One region of the Streptomyces sp. NPDC051963 genome, then DNA from elsewhere that is predicted to be linked to it. Evidence: predicted binding sites of a transcription regulator. Region 1 holds the regulator's gene; each other region holds the start of a gene.

Region 1 (7,643 bases):
GGTGACCGTGCGCTGCACGGGCTCGTCCGTGCGGGTGCCCGCGGGCACGTTCTGGCCGAGCCGCATGAAGGTGTAGATCTGTAGGACGGCGCGGGCGAACAGGGCCACGCCGACCACGATCAGAACCAGCGACACGATGATCGCGGCGAGTTGCATTTCGGGGCTCCTCGGGCCTGCGAGGGTCATTACTAAGCGGTAACTTATGTCCGTCTGAGACTACCCACATCTTCCGCCGCACTGTAGCCAGATGCACCGTGATCTGGATCGCTGAGGGTTGCCTCAGGAGTGGACCGTGTTATTCGTACCAATTACGGCAATTTATGACTAATTTAAGACGGTGATCTACGGGATCGTCGCCGCCTCCACCGCCTTCCTCCTCGCCGCCGTCCTCGCCGCACTGCTCCGGATGCCCGCCCAGCGGATCGGGCTGCTCGACCGTCGATGGCAGCGACCCGTACCGGTGGTCGGCGGGGTGGCCGTCGTGCTCGCCACCTGCGCCGTGGCGGCCGTGGGGGACCGGACGGAGTTCGCTCCGCTCGGGCCCGGCGTCGGCGCGCTCGTCTGTGCCGCCGGCGCCGTCGCCGCGCTCGGGCTGATCGCCGACCTCAGACGGGTCAAGATGCGGTTCCTCGTGGGCGGTACGGCGATCGCGGCGACCTGTGTGGTGCCGTACCGCGAGACGGGGCTCGTCGTCGGCGCGCTCGCCGTCGGCTGGATCGTCTTCGTGGCCATCGGGTTCCGGGCGCTCGATCACGCGGACGCGCTGGCGGGGACCGTCGGGGTCGTGACCGCCTTCGGTGCCGGGGCCATCGCGGCGGCCGAAGTCCTGGACGGGCTCGCGGTGTTGCTGAGTGTGCTGGCCGCCGCGCTCACCGGGTTCCTCATGCACAACTGGCCGCCCGCGCGCGTGGCGCTCGGCTCGTGCGGGTCGCTGTTCACCGGGTTCCTGCTGGCCTCGACGACCGTGTTCTCGCGGGCCGGCGGTGATCCGGTGACGGGCGCGGGGGTGCTGTTCTCCCTTGCCGCCGTCGCCGGCGCCGATGTCGTCCTCGTGCTGCTGTCCCGCCGGCTGGCCGGGCGGCCCCTGCTGCGGCGCGGGCCCGACCATCTCGCGCACCGGCTGCGGCGGCTCGGGCTCACCCCGCAGGGGGCGGTGGTCATCCTCGCCGTCGGCGCGTTCTCGGCGGTGTTCGTCGGGGTGCTGGTACATGTCGGGTGGGTGGTCCGATCCGCCGTGCTGTGGGTGGCGGGAGGTGCCTTCGTGATCGTGGTCGGGTTGCTCTGTGTACCGGTGTACGGGCCTCGACGGTCTGCGTCTCCGCAGGTCACGACCCAGTTGCGTGTAAGGAACGGATAAGAGTTGAGTCCCTGCGACTCAGGTCTGTTGACCCAGTCGCGGACGTCATGCACACTTGAGTCCGTTCCACTCAAGTCAGCTGGAGGAATCAACCATGGCACGTGCGGTCGGCATCGACCTGGGCACGACTAACTCCGTCGTCAGCGTTCTTGAAGGCGGCGAGCCCACCGTCATCACCAACGCAGAGGGCGCCAGGACCACGCCGTCCGTCGTCGCCTTCGCGAAGAACGGCGAAGTGCTCGTCGGCGAGGTGGCAAAGCGTCAGGCGGTCACCAACGTGGACCGGACGATCCGGTCCGTCAAGCGTCACATGGGCACCGACTGGAAGATCCAGCTGGACGGGAAGGACTTCAACCCGCAGCAGATCTCCGCGTTCATCCTGCAGAAGCTGAAGCGCGACGCCGAGTCCTACCTGGGCGAGAAGGTGACCGACGCGGTCATCACCGTCCCCGCGTACTTCAACGACTCCGAGCGCCAGGCGACCAAGGAAGCCGGCGAGATCGCCGGTCTCAACGTCCTTCGTATCGTCAACGAGCCGACGGCCGCCGCCCTGGCGTACGGCCTCGACAAGGACGACCAGACGATCCTCGTCTTCGACCTCGGCGGCGGCACCTTCGACGTGTCCCTGCTGGAGATCGGCGACGGCGTCGTCGAGGTGAAGGCCACCAACGGTGACAACCACCTCGGTGGTGACGACTGGGACCAGCGCATCGTCGACTACCTGGTCCAGCAGTTCCAGGCCGGCCACGGCGTGGACCTCGGCAAGGACAAGATGGCGCTCCAGCGCCTGCGTGAGGCCGCCGAGAAGGCCAAGATCGAGCTGTCCTCGTCCACCGAGACCTCGATCAACCTGCCCTACATCACCGCCTCCGCCGAGGGCCCGCTGCACCTGGACGAGAAGCTCACCCGGGCTCAGTTCCAGCAGCTGACGGCCGACCTGCTGGAGCGCTGCAAGACCCCGTTCTTCAACGTCATGAAGGACGCCGGCGTCTCCATCAACGAGATCGACCACGTCGTCCTCGTCGGTGGCTCCACCCGCATGCCCGCCGTCGCCGAGCTCGTCCGCGAGCTGACCGGCGGCAAGGACGCCAACAAGGGTGTCAACCCGGACGAGGTCGTCGCCATCGGCGCCGCTCTCCAGGCCGGTGTCCTCAAGGGTGAGGTCAAGGACGTCCTGCTCCTCGACGTGACCCCGCTGTCCCTCGGTATCGAGACCAAGGGCGGCATCATGACCAAGCTCATCGAGCGGAACACGACGATCCCGACCAAGCGGTCCGAGATCTTCACCACCGCCGAGGACAACCAGCCCTCCGTGCAGATCCAGGTCTACCAGGGCGAGCGCGAGATCGCGGCGTACAACAAGAAGCTCGGGATGTTCGAGCTGACCGGTCTGCCGCCGGCCCCGCGCGGTGTCCCGCAGATCGAGGTCGCCTTCGACATCGACGCCAACGGCATCATGCACGTGACCGCGAAGGACCTGGGCACGGGCAAGGAGCAGAAGATGACCGTCACCGGTGGCTCCTCGCTGCCGAAGGACGAGGTCAACCGGATGCGCGAAGAGGCCGAGAAGTACGCGGAGGAGGACCACGCCCGCCGCGAGGCCGCCGAGACGCGCAACCAGGGCGAGCAGCTCGTCTACCAGACGGAGAAGTTCCTCAAGGACAACGAGGACAAGGTCCCCGGCGAGATCAAGACCGAGGTCGAGGCCTCCGTCGAGGAGCTGAAGGAAGCCCTCAAGGGGGAGGAAACCGCCGAGATCCGCACGGCCACCGAGAAGGTCGCGGCCGTCTCGCAGAAGCTCGGCCAGGCCATGTACGCCGACGCCCAGGCCGCGCAGCAGGCCGCGGGCGGTCCCGAGGGTGCCGCCGAAGGCGGCGCCAAGGCCGACGACGACGTCGTGGACGCCGAGATCGTGGACGACGAGCGCAAGGACGGTGCGGCGTGACCGAGGAGACCCCGGGCTTCGACGAGAAGCCCGACGTCCCCTCCGGCGCGACCCCTGACGACGCCGAGCCGAAGGCGGCTCCCGAACAGGGGGCGGCCCCGGCCGGGGACGTGAACGCGGACGCGGGCCTGCTGGCCCAGCTGGACCAGGTGCGTACGGCGCTCAACGAGCGCACCGCGGACCTCCAGCGGCTCCAGGCCGAGTTCGCGAACTACCGCCGCCGGGTCGAGCGTGACCGGATCGCGGTCAAGGAGATCGCCATCGCGAACCTCCTGACCGAGCTCCTGCCCGTGCTCGACGACATCGGCCGCGCCCGGGACCACGGCGAGTTCGTCGGCGGATTCAAGTCCGTCGGGGAGTCGCTGGAGACCGTCGCGGCGAAGATGGGACTCCAGCAGTTCGGCAAGGAGGGCGAGCCCTTCGACCCGACGATCCACGAAGCGCTGATGCACTCCTACGCGCCGGATGTCACCGAGACGACCTGCGTCGCGATTCTCCAGCCGGGGTATCGCTTCGGCGAGCGCACCATCCGCCCCGCGCGGGTGGCCGTCGCCGAGCCCCAGCCGGGTGCGCAGACGGTCAAGGCCGAGGACGGGACGGAGACGTCCGCCGCGGACGAAAAGGAGAGCGGTGGCCCGGACGAGGGCTGACGTTGAACTGACGACAAGAGCGACGAGAGAGGAGGGACGTCGAGGATGAGCACCAAGGACTTCATCGAGAAGGACTACTACAAGGTCCTCGGCGTCCCCAAGGACGCCACCGAGGCCGAGATCAAGAAGGCGTACCGGAAGCTCGCCCGCGAGTACCACCCGGACGCCAACAAGGGCAACGCCAAGGCCGAGGAGCGCTTCAAGGAGATCTCCGAGGCGAACGACATACTCGGCGACCCCAAGAAGCGCAAGGAATACGACGAGGCACGCGCCCTCTTCGGCAACGGCGGGTTCCGTCCGGGGCCGGGCGGCGCGGGCGGCGGCAACTTCAACTTCGACCTGGGTGACCTCTTCGGAGGCGGCACCCAGGGCGGGGCGAACGCCGGCGGCTTCGGCGGCGGCATCGGTGACGTCTTCGGGGGCCTGTTCAACCGCGGCGGCGCCACCACACGCACCCAGCCGCGGCGCGGCCAGGACATCGAGTCCGAGGTCACCCTCAGCTTCACCGAGGCGATCGAGGGCGCGACGGTCCCGCTGCGGATGTCCTCGCAGTCACCCTGCAAGGCCTGTTCGGGCACGGGCGACGCGAACGGCAACCCGCGGGTCTGCCCGACGTGCGTGGGAACCGGCCAGGTGGCCAGGGGCTCGGGCGGAGGCTTCTCCCTCACGGACCCCTGCCCGGACTGCAAGGGCCGCGGTCTGATCGCGGAGAACCCCTGCGAGGTCTGCAAGGGCAGCGGCCGGGCCAAGTCCTCGCGCACGATGCAGGTCCGCATCCCGGCCGGGGTGTCGGACGGCCAGCGCATCCGTCTGCGCGGCAAGGGCGCACCCGGCGAACGGGGCGGCCCGGCGGGCGACTTGTACGTCGTCGTGCATGTCGACGTACACCCGGTCTTCGGCCGCAAGGACGACAACCTGACGGTGACCGTGCCGGTCACGTTCACCGAGGCGGCGCTGGGCGGAGAGGTCCGCGTCCCGACGCTGGGCGGCCCGCCCGTGACCCTGAAGCTGCCGCCGGGCACGCCCAACGGCCGCACCATGCGGGCGCGGGGCAAGGGCGCGGTCCGCAAGGACGGCACACGCGGCGACCTGTTGGTCACCGTCGAGGTGAGTGTCCCGAAGGACCTGACGGGGAAGGCTCGTGACGCACTCGAGGCGTATCGCGAGGCGACCGCGGGCGAGGATCCGCGGGCTGAGCTGTTCCAGGCAGCGAAGGGAGCTTGATGGAGATGGACGGCCGTCGACGCAACCCGTATGAGCTGACCGAGGAGACCCCGGTCTACGTCATTTCGGTGGCGGCCCAGCTGTCCGGCCTGCACCCGCAGACACTGCGCCAGTACGACCGTCTGGGCCTCGTGTCTCCGGACCGCACCGCCGGGCGCGGCCGCCGCTACTCGGCCCGCGACATCGAACTGCTGCGCACCGTGCAGCAGTTGTCGCAGGACGAGGGCATCAACCTGGCCGGCATCAAGCGCATCATCGAACTGGAGAACCAGGTCGCGGCGCTTCAGGCCCGGATGTCCGAGATGCAGGCCGCGCTGGACGGCGCGGCGGCGGCGATGCAGCAGCGGGAAGCGGCCGTCCATGCCTCCTACCGCCGGGACCTGGTCCCGTACCAGGAGGTCCAGCAGACCAGCGCGCTGGTGGTGTGGCGGCCGAAGGGACGGCAGTCGGACTGACCGACGCGGACGTGTGGAGAGGGCCGGGAGGTTGGCGAACCTCCCGGCCCTCTCCACGTCGTGATCACCTTTCGATCACAGATCCGCGATTTTTCGAAGATCAATTGTATATCTTGCGCTCCACCCCCGGAAAGCATCAAGGGGACTCTCCAAAGGAGTTGGAGTGCAACGCACCAACCGAAGACGGTGGATCCAGGCCGCGGCGGCGATGACGCTGGCCCGGATTCCTGGCCGGTGACCCGTCGGTCGCGCCCTTCCCGGCGCAGAGCGACGAGATCGTGAACAGTCCCGCCCAGGCCGTCACCCTCGGCGACGCCGCCCCGGACATAGCCGAGCTGCTGGGCCTCAGCGAGGAGCAGGCCGCCCGGCGCAACGCGAAGATCCGGAACCGGCGCATCGAGCTGGTCTCCCAGCGCACCGAGACCTCCTCCGTGTATGTGAACCCGGACGGCACGCTGACCGCCGAGTCGTACGCCGGGCCGGTGCGGGTCCAGCAGGACGACGGCTCCTGGCAGCACATCGACACGGAACTCGCCGACGAGGGCGCCGCGTTGGAGCCCGAGGCCGCAGCCGCCGACATCACCGTCTCCGACGGCGGCGACAAGAAGCTGGCCTCCGTCTCGGAGGGCGGCGCCTCCATGGCGCTCGGCTGGGAGGACACCCTGTCCACGCCGACCGTCAAGGAGGACACCGCCTCCTACGACCTGGGCGACGGCCAGACCCTGACGGTCACCGCCCTGAAGCAGGGCTTCTCCCAGAACGTCCTCCTCGACGAGGCGCCCACCGGCGACCTCACCTACCGCATCCCGGTCATCCTCAAGGGCCTGACCCTGTCCGAGGCGGACTCCGGACACCTGCTGCTGAAGAACAAGGCGGGCAAGCTGGTCGCCGAGGCCCCGGCGCCGATGATGTGGGACTCCTCGGTGGGCAAGAAGTCCGGTGAGTCCAAGCATCTCGCCGCCGTGGACACCGAGATCGAGACCGCGGCCGACGGCGCCCAGACCCTCGTACTGCGCCCGGACGCCGACTACTTCACGCAGGACCTGACGTACCCGGTCACCGTCGACCCGACCAGCACCCTGGCGGTCACCACCGACACCTGGGTCGCCACCAACTACCCCGACTCCCAGGTCTCCTCGACCGAGTTGAAGTCGGGCACGTACAACGCCGGTACCACCGTGGCGCGTTCGTTCCTGAAGTTCGATCTCGCGGGCTACGAGGGCGTCCACGTCATCGACACCAACCTGGCGCTGTACTCGTACTGGTCCTCCGCCTGCACGGTGGGCACCGGCACGGCCGTGCGGCGGATCACCGAGTCCTGGTCGTCGTCCACCGTCACCTGGGCCGATCCGCCCGCCGCCACCACCACGGGGCAGGTGATCAACACCGCCGCCAAGGGCTACTCCGCGGACTGCCCGGCCGGCACGATGAACTTCGACATCGACACCATCGTCAGGGCGTGGACCAGCGGCACGGCCAACCACGGCCTGCTGGTCCGCGGTGTCGACGAGACCGACTCCTCCACCTGGCGGCGCTTCCACTCCGCCAACCACGTCTCCGGCGACGGCTCTACGGAACCGCACCTGACGATCACGTACAACTCCTACCCCGAGGTGCCGGCCGCGCCCGCCCTGGCGCCGGTCACCGGCACCAACGTGATCACCTCGACCACGCCCGTGCTGTCGACCCTGGTGAACGACGGCGATCCGCAGCGGGCGCGCGCCCAGTACGCCATCGAGCCGGACCCGGCGTACAACGACACGACGTACACGCTCACCACGGACACCCCCTACGTCGACACCATGGAGGTCGCCACCCTCGCCCTACCGGTGGAGAACCCGCTGCCCAACGGCAAGCACCTGAGGGTGCGGGCCCGTGCCTACGACGGGAGCGACTACTCCACGGCCTGGAGCGCCTGGAAGACCTTCATGGTCGACACCTCAAAGGCCCCGCGCCCGAGGTGCCCACCGACCTCGCGACCGGTGCCGTCCAGACCACGACCCCGCTGCTCA
Region 2 (7,643 bases), on a different contig from region 1:
TTCCGCTCAGACCTTGCGTGCCGCGGTCAGTCCGCTCGCCAGTGCCGGGATGCCGAGTCTGCGTTCCTCCTCGGGGGTTGCTCCGTGGAGGCGGTTGGTGAGTTGGGAGGGGTCGGTGTCCAGGTCGTAGTACTCGCGGAAGATGACCTCGCCGCTGCCCTTCGGGCGGCCCTCGGAGTCGAGGCGGCCGCGGTAGTACTCCGTGTACTGCTGGGACTTGCCGATGTAGGACGCCCAGGTGTGGATCGGTTTCTTGTCCTGGCGGTTCCAGAACCACTCGGCGAGCAGGTGGTCGCGGTCGTTGCCGAGGTCGAGGAGGGAGTGGCCGTCGTGCGGGGTGTCCGGGGTGATGCCGGCCGCGTCCAGGAGGGTGGGCGCGATGTCGACGTGACCGGTGAGACGGTCGTCGGTGCCGACGGTCAGGCCGGCCGGCCAGGACAGCCAGAACGGCACCTCCAGACTCGGGCGGTACGGCACCGACTTGCGCAGCCAGCCGTGGTCGCCCCAGCACAGGCCGTGGTCGCTGGTGAACAGCACGAGCGTGTTCTCCAGCTGTCCCAGCGCCCGCAGCTGGTCGCGGAAGTCGCGCATCGCGTCGTCCACGGAGAGCAGCGTGCGCAGCTGGCTGGTGCGCAGGGCCTTTCCCTGGGCGAAGGAGTGGTGGGCCTTCCGCAGGAAGCGCGGCTTGTCGGCCTTGTCCGACTCGAACACCGACGGCCGGCCCTCCCACTCGGGCACGCGGGTGCGGGCGTACTTCTGCTCCGGGATGTTCACCTCATGCGCGCTGCGGGTGGCGACGTACGCGAACCAGGGGCGGTCGTCGGTGCGGGACTTCTCCATGAAGGCGAGGGCGCGGTCCTTGATGACGGTCGTGTTGTAGCCCGGGATGTTCCGTACCGTCCCGTTGTCGTTGTAGTGGCCGTTGTAGTAGCTGACCGGCTCCTGGAGCAGCCACTCGTCGAAGTGCGGGGGATCGTCGCCGGTGTGCCAGTAGTTGAGGTACTTGCCGAACAGGCCCGTCCGGTAGCCGGCCTCGTGCAACTGGCGCTGGACGGTGGTGTGCTGGTCCAGACGGTACGGGTGGCGGGTGTCAAGGAGCCCGTGGTTGTGGGCGTACCGGCCCGACATGATCGAGGCGCGGGACGGCGCGCACAGGGGCGTGTTCGCATGCGCCCGCGCGAAGGTCACGCCCTGTCCGCCGAGCCAGTCGACGGTCTGCCGGATCGCCCAGTCCGTTTCCTTGGGCTGGTCGTCGGTGAGGACGAGAAGGATGTTGGGGCGGTCGCCGGGGCGGGGGCGACGGCGGGGAGCGGGTGCGGGCGCCCTGCTCACGACGGGCCGGGCGGTGTGTGCCGGGCCCGCGGCCGGGTCGCTGCCGCCGTCCGTCGCCTTCGCGATGATCGGGATCGCCGCCCCCGTCGCCGCCACCGCGGCCCCCGCGATCACCGCACGCCGTGCCGGCGCACGTCGATGTCCCTCGGTCATGTGCTCCCCAAGTCCCCGTTGATCCCCGTGCATCCCCATGCGTCCCCGTTCGGACGCTCCCACAGTCTGTGAGCGAGCTTGCAGTGTGCGGACGGTTCCTGTGAACGGTATTGCGGGGATGTCGCGGCGGCCTTGCGGTGTTGTGGCAGAGGGCGTCGGCGCGCTCCGGCCAGGGGGGTGGGCCCCCGCGATGGCGGTGACCTCGCGAATCGGGGTGATCGCTCAGAGCGAACGAGGCTTGGGGAACAACGAGGGGCTCACAAGCATTGAGTCGGCATAGCTCAACTTCATTGTCGAGAGGACGATCATGGCTGCCGAGTCCACCACCCCCGTAACACTCAACCTGCCCGTGCTGCCGCTCGATGACGAGGTCGTGCTGCCCGGGATGGTGGTGCCGCTGGACCTGAATGACGCCGATGTGCGTGCCGCGGTGGAGGCCGCACAGGCCGCCGCCCGATCAGAGCCCGGAAAGCCGAAGGTCCTGCTGGTGCCGCGCGTCGACGGGGCCTACCCGAGCACCGGTGTGCTCGGCACCGTCGAGCAGGTCGGCCGGCTCGCCGACGGTGACCCGGGCGCCCTCATCCGTGGACGCGGACGTGTGCAGATCGGCGCCGGTACCACCGGGCCGGGCGCCGCACTGTGGGTCGAGGGGACCAGGGTCGACGAGGCCGTGCCCGAGCCGCTGCCGGGGCATGTCACCGAACTGGTCAAGGAGTACAAGGCCCTCGCCACCGCCTGGCTGCGCAAGCGCGGCGCCTGGCAGGTCGTCGACCGCGTGCAGGCGATCGACGATGTTTCCACCCTCGCCGACAACTCCGGCTACTCGCCCTTCCTCACCACCGAGCAGAAGATCGAACTCCTGGAGACCGGTGACCCGGTGGCCCGCCTCAAGCTCGCCACCCAGCAGCTGCGCGACCACCTCGCCGAGCAGGACGTCGCCGAGACCATCGCCAAGGACGTCCAGGAGGGCGTCGACAAGCAGCAGCGCGAATTCCTGCTCCGGCGCCAGCTGGAGGCCGTACGCAAGGAGCTGCGCGAGCTCAACGGCGAGCAGGAAGGTGAGGAGTCCGACGACTACCGCGCCCGTGTCGAGGCCGCCGACCTGCCCGAGAAGGTCCGCGAGGCCGCCCTCAAGGAGGTCGACAAGCTGGAGCGGTCCAGCGACCAGTCGCCGGAGGGCTCCTGGATCCGCACCTGGCTGGACACCGTCCTCGAACTGCCGTGGAACGAGCGAACCGATGACAATGCCGCGTACGACATCCAGGGCGCCCAGGCGATCCTGGACGCCGAGCACGCGGGCCTTCAGGACGTGAAGGAGCGGATCACCGAGTACCTGGCGGTGCGCAAGCGCCGTACCGACCGGGGGCTCGGAGTCGTCGGCGGGCGGCGCGGCGGTGCCGTCCTGGCCCTCGTCGGCCCGCCCGGCGTCGGCAAGACCAGCCTCGGCGAGTCGGTGGCCCACGCCATGGGCCGCAAGTTCGTCCGCGTCGCCCTCGGCGGCGTCCGCGACGAGGCCGAGATCCGCGGCCACCGGCGTACGTACGTCGGCGCGCTGCCCGGCCGGATCGTCCGCGCGATCAAGGAGGCCGGTTCGATGAACCCGGTCGTCCTGCTGGACGAGATCGACAAGGTGGGCTCGGACTTCCGGGGCGACCCGGCGGCAGCCCTCCTGGAGGTCCTCGACCCGGCCCAGAACCACACGTTCCGCGACCACTACCTCGAGGTCGAACTCGACCTGAGCGATGTCGTCTTCCTCGCCACGGCGAACGTCCTGGAGGCCATCCCGGAGGCCCTCCTCGACCGGATGGAACTGGTCCGCCTCGACGGCTACACCGAGGACGAGAAGATCGTCATCGCCCGCGACCACCTGCTCCCGCGTCAGCTGGAGCGGGCCGGCCTGAACAAGGACGAGGTCGTCATCGACGAGGGCGCGCTGCGCAAGCTCGCCGGCGAGTACACACGCGAGGCGGGCGTCCGCACCCTGGAGCGGTCCATCGCACGGCTGCTCCGCAAGGTGGCGGCGCAGCACGAACTGGGCGAGCGGGAGCTGCCGTTCACGGTCGGGGACGGTGACCTGCGCGGTCTGATCGGGCGGCCGCACCACGTGCCCGAGTCCGCGCAGGACCCGGCGGAGCGCCGTACGGCGGTCCCCGGTGTCGCCACCGGCCTCGCGGTCACCGGAGCGGGCGGTGACGTCCTGTTCGTGGAGGCGTCGCTGGCCGACCCGGAGACGGGCGCGGCGGGTCTGACCCTGACCGGCCAGCTGGGTGACGTCATGAAGGAGTCGGCGCAGATCGCGCTGTCCTTCCTTCGCTCGCACGGCGCCGAACTGGAACTGCCCGTGGCCGACCTGAAGGACCGGGGCGTGCACATCCACTTCCCGGCGGGCGCGGTGCCGAAGGACGGCCCGAGCGCGGGTGTCACGATGACGACCGCACTGGCGTCGCTGCTCTCCGGCCGCCTGGTCCGTACGGACGTGGCGATGACCGGCGAGGTCTCGCTGACCGGCCGGGTCCTCCCGATCGGCGGCGTGAAGCAGAAGCTGCTCGCGGCGCACCGGGCGGGCGTCACCACCGTCATCATCCCCAAGCGCAACGAGCCGGACCTGGACGACGTCCCGGCCGAGGTGCTGGACAAGCTCGACGTCCACGCCGTGACCGACGTCCGCCAGGTCCTGGAACTGGCCCTGTCGCCGGCCACGAACGGCGCGACCCCGGAGGTTCCGATCGCGGCGTGACGGGCGCGACCGGACAGGCAAGGCCCGGACCCCGCAAGGGGGCCCGGGCCTTCGCCGTACCTCGGGAAATCAGCCGTTGGCCAGCGCCTGCACCCGGTCCAAAGCACCGTTGAACTTGTTGTGGTCCCCGACCGTCGGGCCGGAGGACGTGTACTGCCACATGGTGTGGTACGCCCAACCGGCCGGCAGTGTCCCCACGGTCGACGCGTACCGGGCGATCCACAGCGGGTTGGCGGTGGCGAAGCCGGCGTAGTTGCCGGTGCACTGGGTCCACCAGCTGGTTGCCGTGTAGATGACGGGGTCGCGGCCGGTGCGGGCCTTGTACTGGGTGACGAAGCTGCGGATCCAGCTGACCATCTCGCTCTGGGTCTTGCCGTAGCAGGCTGCTCCGTACGGGTTCCACTCGATGTCGAGGGCGCCGGGCAGGGTCTTGCCGTCGCGGGACCAGCCGCCGCCGTGATCGACGAAGTAGTTCGCCTGGGCGGCGCCGGTCGTCGTGTCCGGGGTGGCGAAGTGGTAGGCGCCACGGATCATGCCGACGTCGTAGGGGCCGTTGTACTGCTGGGCGAAGTAGGGGTTCGTGTAGTACGTCCCTTCGCTCGCCTTCGTGTAGGCCCATCTGACGCCGCTGCTCCACAGGGTGGACCAGGCGACGTCGCCCTGATGGCTGGAGACGTCCACGCCCTCCGTCTGGGTGGCGCGGGGGTCGGGAGGTAAGTCCCCCTGGCCGTCGTGGGCGACGACTCCCATGCCCATGTAGGCGGAGCCGCGGCCGAGCACTCCGGCGTTGGGGTTCAGCTCCTCGTCGGCGTTGGCCGGGGCGGCGAGGGCCAGGAGGAGGGAGAGGGCGGCGAGCAGGATGCCGGCGAGGGTGAGCCGGTGAGGGTGTACCGATCCAGGTCTGTGCACGGTCATAGCGTGCCTCCGAGGGCTCGGTTGTGCTCGGTGGGGAACGCGGTGGGGGTACGTCGTTGCCGGCCCTTGCTGGCGTGGGCATGCCAGCAATTTCCTGGTAAAGAAGCTACGCACGTAGACGACCGGGTGGGAAGGGGGTCCGGTGGCTGCCGTTGGTCTACGCCTGCGAAATACTGGCGGAGCTGCGGCGATGACGGCATTTGGCGGAAACTTTCCGGACCGGGAAGTTCAAGGTAGGGACTGACGTGCAAGAAGACGGAAACGGCGGCGGACATGGAGTCGAATCCGACGCGTCGCCGAGTGGTGTGGACCGGGAATTCCTGTCCCTGGAACGCGAGCTGACGGTGCTGCTGCGACGGGCCCGCGCCAACCAGGGCGAGATGGCCCGCGAGGTCCACCCCGACCTGGAGTCCGCCGCTTACGGTCTGCTGGTCCGTCTGGATGAACTCGGCGGCCAGCGCGCCACGGATCTCGCCGCCTACATCGGCGTCGGCAAGGCCACGATGTCCCGTCAGCTCCGCGCCCTGGAGGACCTCGGCCTGGTCGCCCGCGAACCCGACCCGGCGGACGGGCGGGCCTGGCTGATCCATCTGACCCAGGAGGGGCGCGGCCGGGTGGGCAAGGTGCGGGAGGCACGCCGGGCTCGGTACGTCAACCAGCTCGCCCACTGGGATCGCGGTGAGGTCGCCGAGCTGGCACGGCTGCTGCATCAGCTGAACCGGCAGATGGAGGGCTGAACGCTCCGCGGGGTGTGCCGTGATTGGCGGTGCCGCGAACGGTCGTCGGTCGTCTGCTGCGCCGTCGTGGCTGGTCGCGCAGTTCCCCGCGTCCCTTCGGGGCGCTGCACTACAGCTCCACGTACACCACCGTCGCGTCATCGTGCGTCTTGCTCCGCCGCAGGAACCGCCGTTCCGTGTCCGCCAGTTCCAGTGCCCGTACCCGCGCGACCAGCGCCCCGGCTCCCTCTTTCCGTACGAGGTCGAAGCAGTCCGCCCAGTTGCCCTCGTGGAACTTCTCGACCCAGCGGGTCGCGCCGTCGGTGAGGGCGGCGAAGGCGCGGACCTCGGCGCGGGGCAGAACGCCCGTCACGGCTCGCGCCGCGACCGAGGGGTCCGCGGCGGCGGTGAAGAAGCCGCCCTCCTTGTTGCGGACCGTGGCGTCGGCGACGGCGTCGGTGGAGAGGGAGGTGCGGGGGAGCCGGGAGAGACGGTCGTCCAGGAGGGCCGTGACCGTGCCGTCCGTGGACTCCACCAGGAGCGCCGAGTCGGAGAGGACCAGGTACTCGACCGTTGCCCCGGACCACCGGGTGAGGACCACGGTTGCCTGTGGGGTGCGTGAGTGAGAAAGGTCACAGGTTTGCGCGTGGGACTCGGCGGTACGCGTGATCGCCATGGCAAGGGCCTCGGCGAGGGGAACATCGGGGAGTGAAACGGTCAGTTCGGTCAGGGCTCCACCGAGGCGCGCGGTGTACCAGGGGACGGAATGGAGACAGCCCGTGCCGTCCTTCGGGGGTGTCACTCCGTCCAGGACGACAACGGCGCCGCCCTGTCCGGAAGCCGGTACGGCGACACTTGCGAAGTCCTCGTTGGGGTGGGTCGGGTCGCCGGGCTCGCAGACAACTTCGGTTCGCATTCGGCCAGTCTCCACGAGCTCTTCACGAGTTTCGTCAAGGGGTCGCAACGGTCGCCGAATTGGCGCACCCGCGTAGGACCCTTGCAGGTCAGACGCCTGAAATGGGGTGGAATGGTTCACTCCGGGAAGGCGCGGCGGCACATAGTGCCATCGCGCGCCGCAGACGTCCAACCGGCCCGCCGCGAGGCGCTGTCGAAAGCGCCACGGGAACTTGCCCGCCAACTACCGACCGGGGTTCACTCCTTCGGGTGGCGGGTCAGGTGATGCGCGACCACTGCCCACCGGCATGGGAGGGTCGGGGACCGTACCGGGGCGGACACACCGGCTGGTAGCACCAGTTGACGCAGCGCCACCCGGGCCCATGGGTATCACGAGTCAGGATTGCGAGCACCGGTGCAGAAGACGCGGCCTCGTCGTACAGGCAAGCAGACGGCCTCCCAGGGGGGTGCGGAGCACACGTCGGACACGCTCGCCGGGCAGGGCCGTCCGACCCACGTACGCAACCGGCTCATCGTCGCCGTAGCCGTGGTGGCCGCCGCCGTCGCCGCGGCCGGAGCGCCCTCCCTCATCACCGCCTCGGGGCAACTGAGCGACTCCCAGGAACTGGTGACGCTCTCGGAACAGACCGAGGACGCCCTCGCGCTCGCCCACTCGCTCGCCGACGAGCGGGACGAGGTGACCTCGTACATCGCGGCCGGCCGGGCCAAGTCCAAGGCGCCGAGCGAGCAGCGCAGCGCCCGCGTCGACCGGCAGGTCGAGGAGTTGCGCGCCGACACGGACACGCCCGCCTCACTGCGGTCCGACCTCGACGACATCGCGCCGGTACGGAGAGCGGCGCTCACCGGAAAGAGCACCGCTCTCGAAACGCACCGCG
Region 3 (7,643 bases), on a different contig from region 1:
CCGCCTGGTGCATATGTTCAGCGCGCCCGTGCAGTACCTGTTCCGGCCGTACATCGTCTACCGCAGCCGTGATCTGAACCAGCTGGGACCACGCCCGGAGCGACGGGGCTGGGAGCGGGCGGGGTCCTGACGGGGCGGGTTCCGAGGCCTAGGCCGCCCCGCCCTTCTGGTCCTTGTCGTCGTCGACGATCTCCGCGTCCACCACGCCTTCCTCGTCCTGCGGTCCGGTGGGCTGCTCGGTGCCCTCCGGCGGTGTCTGCTGGGCCTGGGCCTGGGCGTACATGGCCTGGCCCATCTTCTGGCTGACGGTGGCGAGTTTCTCGACGCCGGTGCGCAGTTCGCCGGTCTCGGCGTTGCGCTCCAGGAGTTCCTTGAGTTCGGTGATCGCGGACTCGACCTCCGACCTGGTCTCGGAGGGGACCTTGTCCTCGTTCTCCCGGATGAACTTCTCGGTCTGGTAGACGAGTTGCTCGGCCTGGTTGCGGGTCTCGGCGGCCTCCCGGCGCCCCCGGTCCTCCTCCGCGTACTGCTCGGCCTCCCGCATCATCCGGTCGATGTCGTCCTTGGGGAGGGCCGAGCCGCCGGTGACGGTCATCTTCTGTTCGCGGCCGGTGGCGAGGTCCTTGGCGGAGACGTGCATGATGCCGTTGGCGTCGATGTCGAACGCGACCTCGATCTGCGGGACCCCGCGCGGGGCGGGCGGCAGTCCGGTGAGGTCGAAGACGCCGAGCTTCTTGTTGTAGGCGGCGATCTCGCGTTCGCCCTGGTAGACCTGGATGCCGACCGAGGGCTGGTTGTCGGTGGCGGTGGTGAAGATCTCCGAACGCCGGGTCGGGATCGTGGTGTTGCGCTCGATGAGCTTGGTCATGATGCCGCCCTTGGTCTCGATGCCCAGGGACAGCGGGGTGACGTCGAGCAGCAGGACGTCCTTGACGTCGCCGCGGATGACACCTGCCTGGAGGACGGCGCCGACCGCCACGACCTCGTCCGGGTTGACGCCCTTGTGCGGGTCCTTGCCGGTGAGCTCCTTGACCAGCTCGGTCACCGCGGGCATCCGGGTGGAGCCGCCGACGAGGATCACATGGTCGACCGCGGAGAGCTTGATGCCGGCGTCCTTGACCGCCTGGTGGAAGGGGGTCTTGCAGCGGTCGAGGAGGTCGGCGGTCAGCTCCTGGAACTGGGCGCGGGTGAGCTTCTCGTCGAGGTGGAGGGGGCCCTCGGCGGAGGCGGTGATGTAGGGCAGGTTGATCGTGGTCTCGGAGGACGACGACAGCTCGATCTTGGCCTTCTCGGCGCCCTCGCGCAGCCGCTGCACGGCCATCTTGTCGTTGCCGAGGTCGATGCCGTTCTGCCCCTTGAACTTCTTGATCAGGTACTCGACGATCCGCTGGTCCCAGTCGTCACCGCCGAGGTGCGTGTCGCCGTTGGTGGCCTTGACCTCGATGACGCCGTCGCCGATCTCCAGCAGCGACACGTCGAAGGTGCCGCCGCCGAGGTCGAAGACGAGCACGGTCTGCTCCTCGCCCCGGTCGAGGCCGTAGGCGAGGGCGGCGGCCGTCGGCTCGTTGATGATCCGCAGCACCTTCAGGCCCGCGATCTCCCCGGCTTCCTTGGTGGCCTGCCGCTGGGCGTCGTCGAAGTACGCCGGTACGGTGATCACCGCGTCGGTGACGTCCTCGCCGAGGTAGGACTCGGCGTCCCGCTTCAGTTTCTGAAGGACGCGTGCGGACAGCTCCTGCGCCCGGTAGCGGGTGCCGTCGATGTCGCCCTGGTCAGGGAAGCGCCAGTCCCCGTCGCCCATGTGCCGCTTCACCGAGCGGGCGGTGCGCTCCACGTTCGTCACGGCCTGCCGTTTGGCCACCTCACCGACGAGCACCTCGCCGTTCTTCGCGAAGGCCACCACCGACGGTGTGGTCCGCGCGCCCTCCGCATTGGCGACGACAGTGGGTTCGCCGCCCTCCAGGACGGCCACCACCGAGTTCGTGGTCCCGAGATCGATTCCGACCGCACGTGCCATCGCTGTCCCCTTCCGCCAGGGCCGCTCCCGCACTCCAGCACAAAACTTGAGTGCGCTCTTGTCAATGGGACGGGTACCCAGCGGGTGGGGGCGGCAGCCTCGGCGCCGGCTAGCTGAGCGTGCGCTCAGGCTCCCGCGGCTCCCCGCGGAGCGCAACCGCGCGCCGGGGTCGGTCGGTGATCAGCACGTCGACGCGGGGGTCGCCGAGGAAGGTCTGAAGGAGGTCGTCGTCGTTGACCGTCCACACCATGGTGAAGAGGCCGTTGCGGGCGGCCTCGCGCAGTACGTTGGCGCGGGCGAGCCGCTGGTGCACGGCCACCCCCCTCGCGCCGCAGGCGCGCACCCGGCGCATCGGGAACAGCTCGCCCAGCCGGGTCATCGGCAGCCGGGCCCACCCGAGCTCCTTGCGGTTGCGGCCCAGGGACAGGGCCGTGCGCACGCCGGGGAACGCCTGTGAGATGGCGGCGACGGAACGGTCCTCCAGCGTCGTGGCCACGAATCCGTCCTCGCCGAGCAGGGCGACCGCCCGGTCGATCACCTCACGCTCCTCGCCCACCTCCTTCAGGTCGAGGTGCCCGATCAGCTTCCCGGCGATCAGGGCCATGACGTCGTCCACGACCGGCACGGCGTATCCGGCGCGCTCGCTCAGCTCGGCGTGGGTGATCCGGGAGAGCAGCGGGCCGGTGTGGTCGACCCGGGGGTCGTGGTAGACGACGAAGACGCCGTCCGCCGTACGCCGGATGTCGAACTCGACGTACTCGGCACCCGAGGCGATCGCGTCCTCATAGGCCTCCCAGGTGGCGGCGGCGGCCAGCTCGGACCCTCCCTTGTGTGCCGATACGGCGGGTCGTCGCGACATGGACAGTCAACTCCCGGATGAGGAACGCGGTGCGGGCACCGTAACCGATCCGTCGTCGGACGGGTCGAGCAGCGAGCCGGAGCGTCCGCTGACCCGCCTGAGCAGGATGTATCCGATCACGGCCAGGACGACGAAGGGAATCCAGGCCAGCGCGTACGCCAGTCCGTACTCCCGTAGGTCGAGGATGGAGTGGTGGTCGTCCACGTTCGTCGCGTTCACGCCGAAGAAGGCCAGCAGCAGGGTGGGCGGCAGGGCGATCAGCGTGGCCACTGCGACCAGGGCGGAGACGGTGCGGTCTCGGTGTTCGTCACGCTCCGCGAGCGCGGCGTCCAGGGCGGCGGAACGGGCGTTGATCACGGAGGTGAGGCGCTCGACCATGCGCGCGGAGTTGTCGAGGCTGTCGCGGATGCCGAGGGTGTCCCGCAGCGAGGACTGGAAGCCCTCCATCAGCATCTCCGGGATCAGCAGGCTGTCGACGTAGGCCTCCACGCCGAAGGCCAGGTCCAGTTGCAGTTCGTTCACGCCCGTCGACAGCCGGGAGATGAGCGTGCGCACCTCGGACGGCGAGTCCGTGAGCGCCTGTTCGTTGCGCCGCATCATGTCGAAGGCGGCGAGCCGGGTGCGCTGGAGGACGGCCAGGGCGGAGATCATGCCGACGGCGACCAGGGTCAGGCCGTTCTCCACGTGCGGGGCCCAGCCCGCCTGCACGGAGACGCCGCGGCCGTGCGCGGACAGCGTCACGCCGTGGTTCCTGAGGTTGGGCGGGACGCTGACGTCGAGGGGGGCTCCGGGGTGCCGGGGCAGCTTGGCGCGGTAGATGATCTCGTTGAGCAGCAGGTCCCGCCCGGGCTCGGCGTCCAGCAGCTCCCGGAGCAACCGGCCGCCGGGGAAGACGAGTTGGTGCACGTTCTGTCCGAAGTCCAGCGGCTCGGGCAGGTCGAGCCGTTCGCTCAGCACCTCCAGCAGGGGCCGTGAACGGAGCGTGAGCCGTGCGCGGTCGAAGCAGGTGGCGGCGAGCCAGGCGGCGACCGCCCCGGCGTCCGTCTCGCCCTGGAAGCCGCAGTCCACGACGAGTGTCGCGTCGCCGCGCGGGGTGGCGACGACCAGGATCCCCACGGACGCGAGGGACAGGCCGTGGTCCCCGTGCGGCAGCCCCAGGTCGCCGGGCGCCACGGTGTCGGCCAGCACGGGTACGGGCAGCACCGCCTCGCTGGTCGTCAGATGCGGGGTGAAACGGCCGAAGTCGAGGCGGTCGACGAGACCGCCCAGATCGGCGCTGTCCGGCCGCACCCGTCCGGCGAGGCTGAATAACAGGATGATGCGGGTCAGTTCCCGAGTGGCGGAGTCAAGCGCCGTTCCATTGCTGGACGTTCCCGGCAACATCGAAGTCCTTCCGACATCTCAGCGTCATCTACATACCCCGGTCCGGGGCCGTGAACCGAGCGTCGCGCAGGCCCGCCCCCGGCTCGGGGCGGGCCTGCGCGACGTCGGGACGAGGCGGACGCCTCAGGCGAGCTTCGCCGACAGCGTGATGGTCGTGCCGGTGAGTGCCTGGCTGACGGGGCAGCCGACCTTGGCCTCCTCCGCGGTGGCGACGAACGTGTCGTTGTCGATGCCCGGGACCGTGCCCTCGACGGTGAGGTGGATGCCGGTGATGCCCTCACCCGGCTGGAAGTTGACGTCGGCCGAGGTGACGAGCTTGGTGGGCGGGGTACCGGCCTTGGCGAGCATGTTGGAGAAGGCCATGGAGAAGCAGCTGGAGTGGGCGGCGGCGATCAGCTCCTCGGGGCTGGTCTTGCCGTTCGCGTCCTGGGCGCGCGATGCCCACGTGACCGGCTGCTCGTCGATGGCACCGGAGGAGTCGAAGGTGACGACCCCATTGCCCTCGAGCAGGTTGCCTTCCCAGACGGTGTGTGCGGAGCGCGTGGTTGCCACTGTTCTTCCTTTCACGTGTGGTCCCTGTGCGGGGTTCCCTGGCCCCCATCCGATCACATTCCGGCTTACTGCACGCGGAACACCGGTCCTCGCGCGGTGAACGGCAGTCGGGCGCCTTCGGGAATCAGATACGCGTGCTCGCGCCGCACCCGGAGCGTGTCGCACCAGCCGTCCGTGATCACCAGGACGGGAGCGCCCGGCGGGAAGTCGTCCGCCCGGTGCAGCAGGTCGATGCCCGGCTGGAGGACCGTACCGCCGCGGCCGTGCACCCGCACCCGTCCGGCGATCTCGGTGACCGGTACGAAACCGGCGTCGTGCGGCGCCGCGTCGCAGAAGACGACGCGCGCGGCCGGTACGTCACGGGCCTCGGCGTACGAGGCGATCGCGCCCAGCGCCTTGCCGAGCAGGGTGCGGTCCATGGAGCCGGAGGTGTCGAGGACGACGCCGAAGGTGCAGCGGGCGATCTCCTCGGGCGGGAAGTACCGGCCCGCGCGCGGGATGTCGGGGGTGGAGGACTGGCGGCGCGAGGGACGGGCGTACGACCGCACCGGCTCCGGACGGGGTACGAACTCGTCGAACCAGCGGGCCAGTTGCGCGTCCCACGGCAGCGGTGGATGGCTCAGCGCGCGGATCTCCTCGATCAGCCCGCCGGGCAGGTGTCCGCGCTCCTGTCCCTGGTGCAGATCGAGGCCCTGGCACAGGCCACGGCGGTAGAACTCGTCGAGGTCGACGTAGTCGCGCGGGCTGCCGAGCGGTCCGCCGAGGATGTCGCCGACGCCCTTGCCGCGCAGGGTCGACAGCCGGCGTATCCGGCGCAGGTCGACGGCGATGCGGTCGTAGACCTCTTCGGCGGCCAGGCCCTTGAGGTCGGGGTCGTGGAGCAGTCCGTCGGGCATGAGGCCGACCTGCATCTCGTTCAGCCAGCCGTTGACGACGTAGTCGCAGGCGACGTTGAACAGATAGGGGTCGCGGGGGCCGCAGCGGTCGCCGTGGCGCAGGGCGGCGTGCAGCATCTCGTGGGCGAGGACGAAGCGCCATTCCTCGTCGTCGAGTTCGCGCAGGGGATTGACGTATATCTCGGCCGCCTGCGCGTCGACGGCGGCGACGGAGATGCCGTGGGCGCGGGCGAGTTCGGCGTCGGCCACCAGGGTGATGCCGGCCGCGATCCCACCGAGCAGCGGGTAGGAGGAGACGAACCAGCTCAGGGCCCGCTCCCAGGGCTGGAGCCGGGTGGGTCCGCCGCGCATCGAGTTGCGGCGGCCGCCGGCCACGTCCATGGCGGTGGCCACGGTGCGGGTGAGGGCGTGCGCGAACTCCAGCTGCCAGTTCTTCGGCGCGCCGCCCATCCAGGTGTCCCAGGGCACCAGGAGCTGGTCCGGGTCGCCGCCGGCCGTACCGCAGTGCTCGTACGGGGCCGGGATGCCGTCGCGGCGCCAGCGGGCGGCGAGCTGCTCCTCGTCGCCGTCGGGGTAGGAGGGCGGCAGGTCGTCGGGGGTGCGGCCGACGGGGAAACCGAGCAGGAAGCGGTTGACGACGGTGCAGCGGGCGGCGAGGTCGTACCGGTCGGGCTGGGTGCGCCGGCCCTCCTTCGCCGGGACGTGGCCGAAGCCGAGGTGGATGATGCCGTGGGCGACCGCCCAGGCCCACTCGACGGGCTCTGCGCGCCGGGTGGGGTGGACGTGCAGCACGCCGTCGGAGTCGACGCGGACGAGGCCCGAGGCCGGTGACTCGGGGCAGTCCTCCTGGCGGCAGGTACTGAATCCGACGGCCGCCAGGGCCCGGTTGGCCCGCACCAGTCGCATGCCCTCCGCGAACGCCTCGGCCGCCAGGTCCTTCTTGGGCCGCTGGGCACCGCGGGTGCGGCTCACTGCCGCGCCTCCACCAGCCGGGGCATGTCGCGGGCCGACTCGACCAGGAACCAGGCGGGCAGCAGCGGGTTGCCGTCGGTGTCGGGGGCGATGACGCTCTGCGCGACCTCCACCGAGATCTCCGCGAGCTGCACGAGCAGCGACTTGGCGCGGTACGCCATCTGCTGCCCGTTCGCCGAGAGGTGCTCCTTGCTGGCCGGCAGCTCCTTGACGAGGCGGCCGCGGAAGGACTCGGCGAGGTAGTAGAGCAGGTCGCGGTCCTCCATGCGGTGCGGCCAGCGGGCGTCGCCCTTGATGATCGCCTCGATGCCGTACTGACTGCGGACGATCTTGACGTAGCCGCAGAACGCGGTGGCGTGGGCGGGCGTCAGCGTGCCGTGCGCGATCACCTTCAGCGTCTCCTCGTCGAGGCCGTGGCCGAAGGAGTGCAGGGCGTCGGAGAGCATGTGCCAGGAGCGGGGCGTGGAGAAGGGCTCCTCGGTCTTGGGCGGCTTGGACCACAGATGGTCGGGGCGGTCGGTGAGGTGGTCCAGGATCCAGGGGTGGATGCCGTTGCCCGCGGCCCAGGCGAGCCAGTCCTTGGCGGAGGCCTCCAGATGGACGTGGGCGAGACGGTTGACCAGCGCGGAGGCGATGGGCCGGGCGAGGGCGTTGTCCGTGGACCGGTTTCCGGCACCGATGACGATCGAGCCGTCCGGCAGGTCGTAGTTGCCGATACGGCGGTCCAGGATCAGCGAGTAGAACGCTTTCTGCACATCCGGGGTGGCCGCGTTCAGCTCGTCCAGGAACAGACAGTACGGCTCGTCGCGGGCGATCGCCTCCGGCGGGCAGAACACGGACCGCCCGTCCCGGATCTGCGGCACGCCGATGAGGTCCTCGGGGGCGAGCTGCGTGCCCAGCAGGCTCACGCACTCGAGCCCCAGGGATTCGGCGAACTCCCTCACCAGGGAGGACTTTCCGATGC

What was found. The regulator HspR, encoded in region 1, represses chaperone genes until heat shock. The targets are predictions, from matches to a motif close to TTGAGNNNNNNNNNCTCAA.
Region 2: a site for HspR is predicted at 1,752-1,770, ahead of lon (endopeptidase La). Genes of this name have one in related genera too.
Region 3: a site for HspR is predicted at 2,064-2,082, ahead of dnaK (molecular chaperone DnaK). Genes of this name have one in related genera too.

What each region holds. Positions count from the first base shown of each region.
Region 1 is NZ_JBIUCC010000005.1:491,286-498,928, forward strand. Features, by position in the region: gene ACIHFB_RS22960 ((Fe-S)-binding protein) at 1-156, opposite strand, end outside; gene ACIHFB_RS22965 (MraY family glycosyltransferase) at 338-1,357, shown strand; gene dnaK (molecular chaperone DnaK) at 1,452-3,302, shown strand; gene grpE (nucleotide exchange factor GrpE) at 3,299-3,952, shown strand; gene dnaJ (molecular chaperone DnaJ) at 3,998-5,176, shown strand; gene ACIHFB_RS22985 (heat shock protein transcriptional repressor HspR) at 5,182-5,631, shown strand; gene ACIHFB_RS22990 (DNRLRE domain-containing protein) at 5,910-7,643, shown strand, end outside.
Region 2 is NZ_JBIUCC010000007.1:262,685-270,327, forward strand. Features, by position in the region: gene ACIHFB_RS29225 (sulfatase) at 7-1,485, opposite strand; gene lon (endopeptidase La) at 1,793-4,222, shown strand; gene ACIHFB_RS29235 (lysozyme) at 4,292-5,137, opposite strand; gene ACIHFB_RS29240 (MarR family transcriptional regulator) at 5,383-5,874, shown strand; gene ACIHFB_RS29245 (protein phosphatase 2C domain-containing protein) at 5,984-6,769, opposite strand; gene ACIHFB_RS29250 (nitrate- and nitrite sensing domain-containing protein) at 7,163-7,643, shown strand, end outside.
Region 3 is NZ_JBIUCC010000004.1:74,138-81,780, forward strand. Features, by position in the region: gene narI (respiratory nitrate reductase subunit gamma) at 1-130, shown strand, start outside; gene dnaK (molecular chaperone DnaK) at 149-2,017, opposite strand; gene ACIHFB_RS17090 (glycerophosphodiester phosphodiesterase family protein) at 2,127-2,876, opposite strand; gene ACIHFB_RS17095 (hypothetical protein) at 2,883-4,259, opposite strand; gene ACIHFB_RS17100 (OsmC family protein) at 4,383-4,811, opposite strand; gene ACIHFB_RS17105 (hypothetical protein) at 4,877-6,679, opposite strand; gene ACIHFB_RS17110 (ATP-binding protein) at 6,676-7,643, opposite strand, start outside.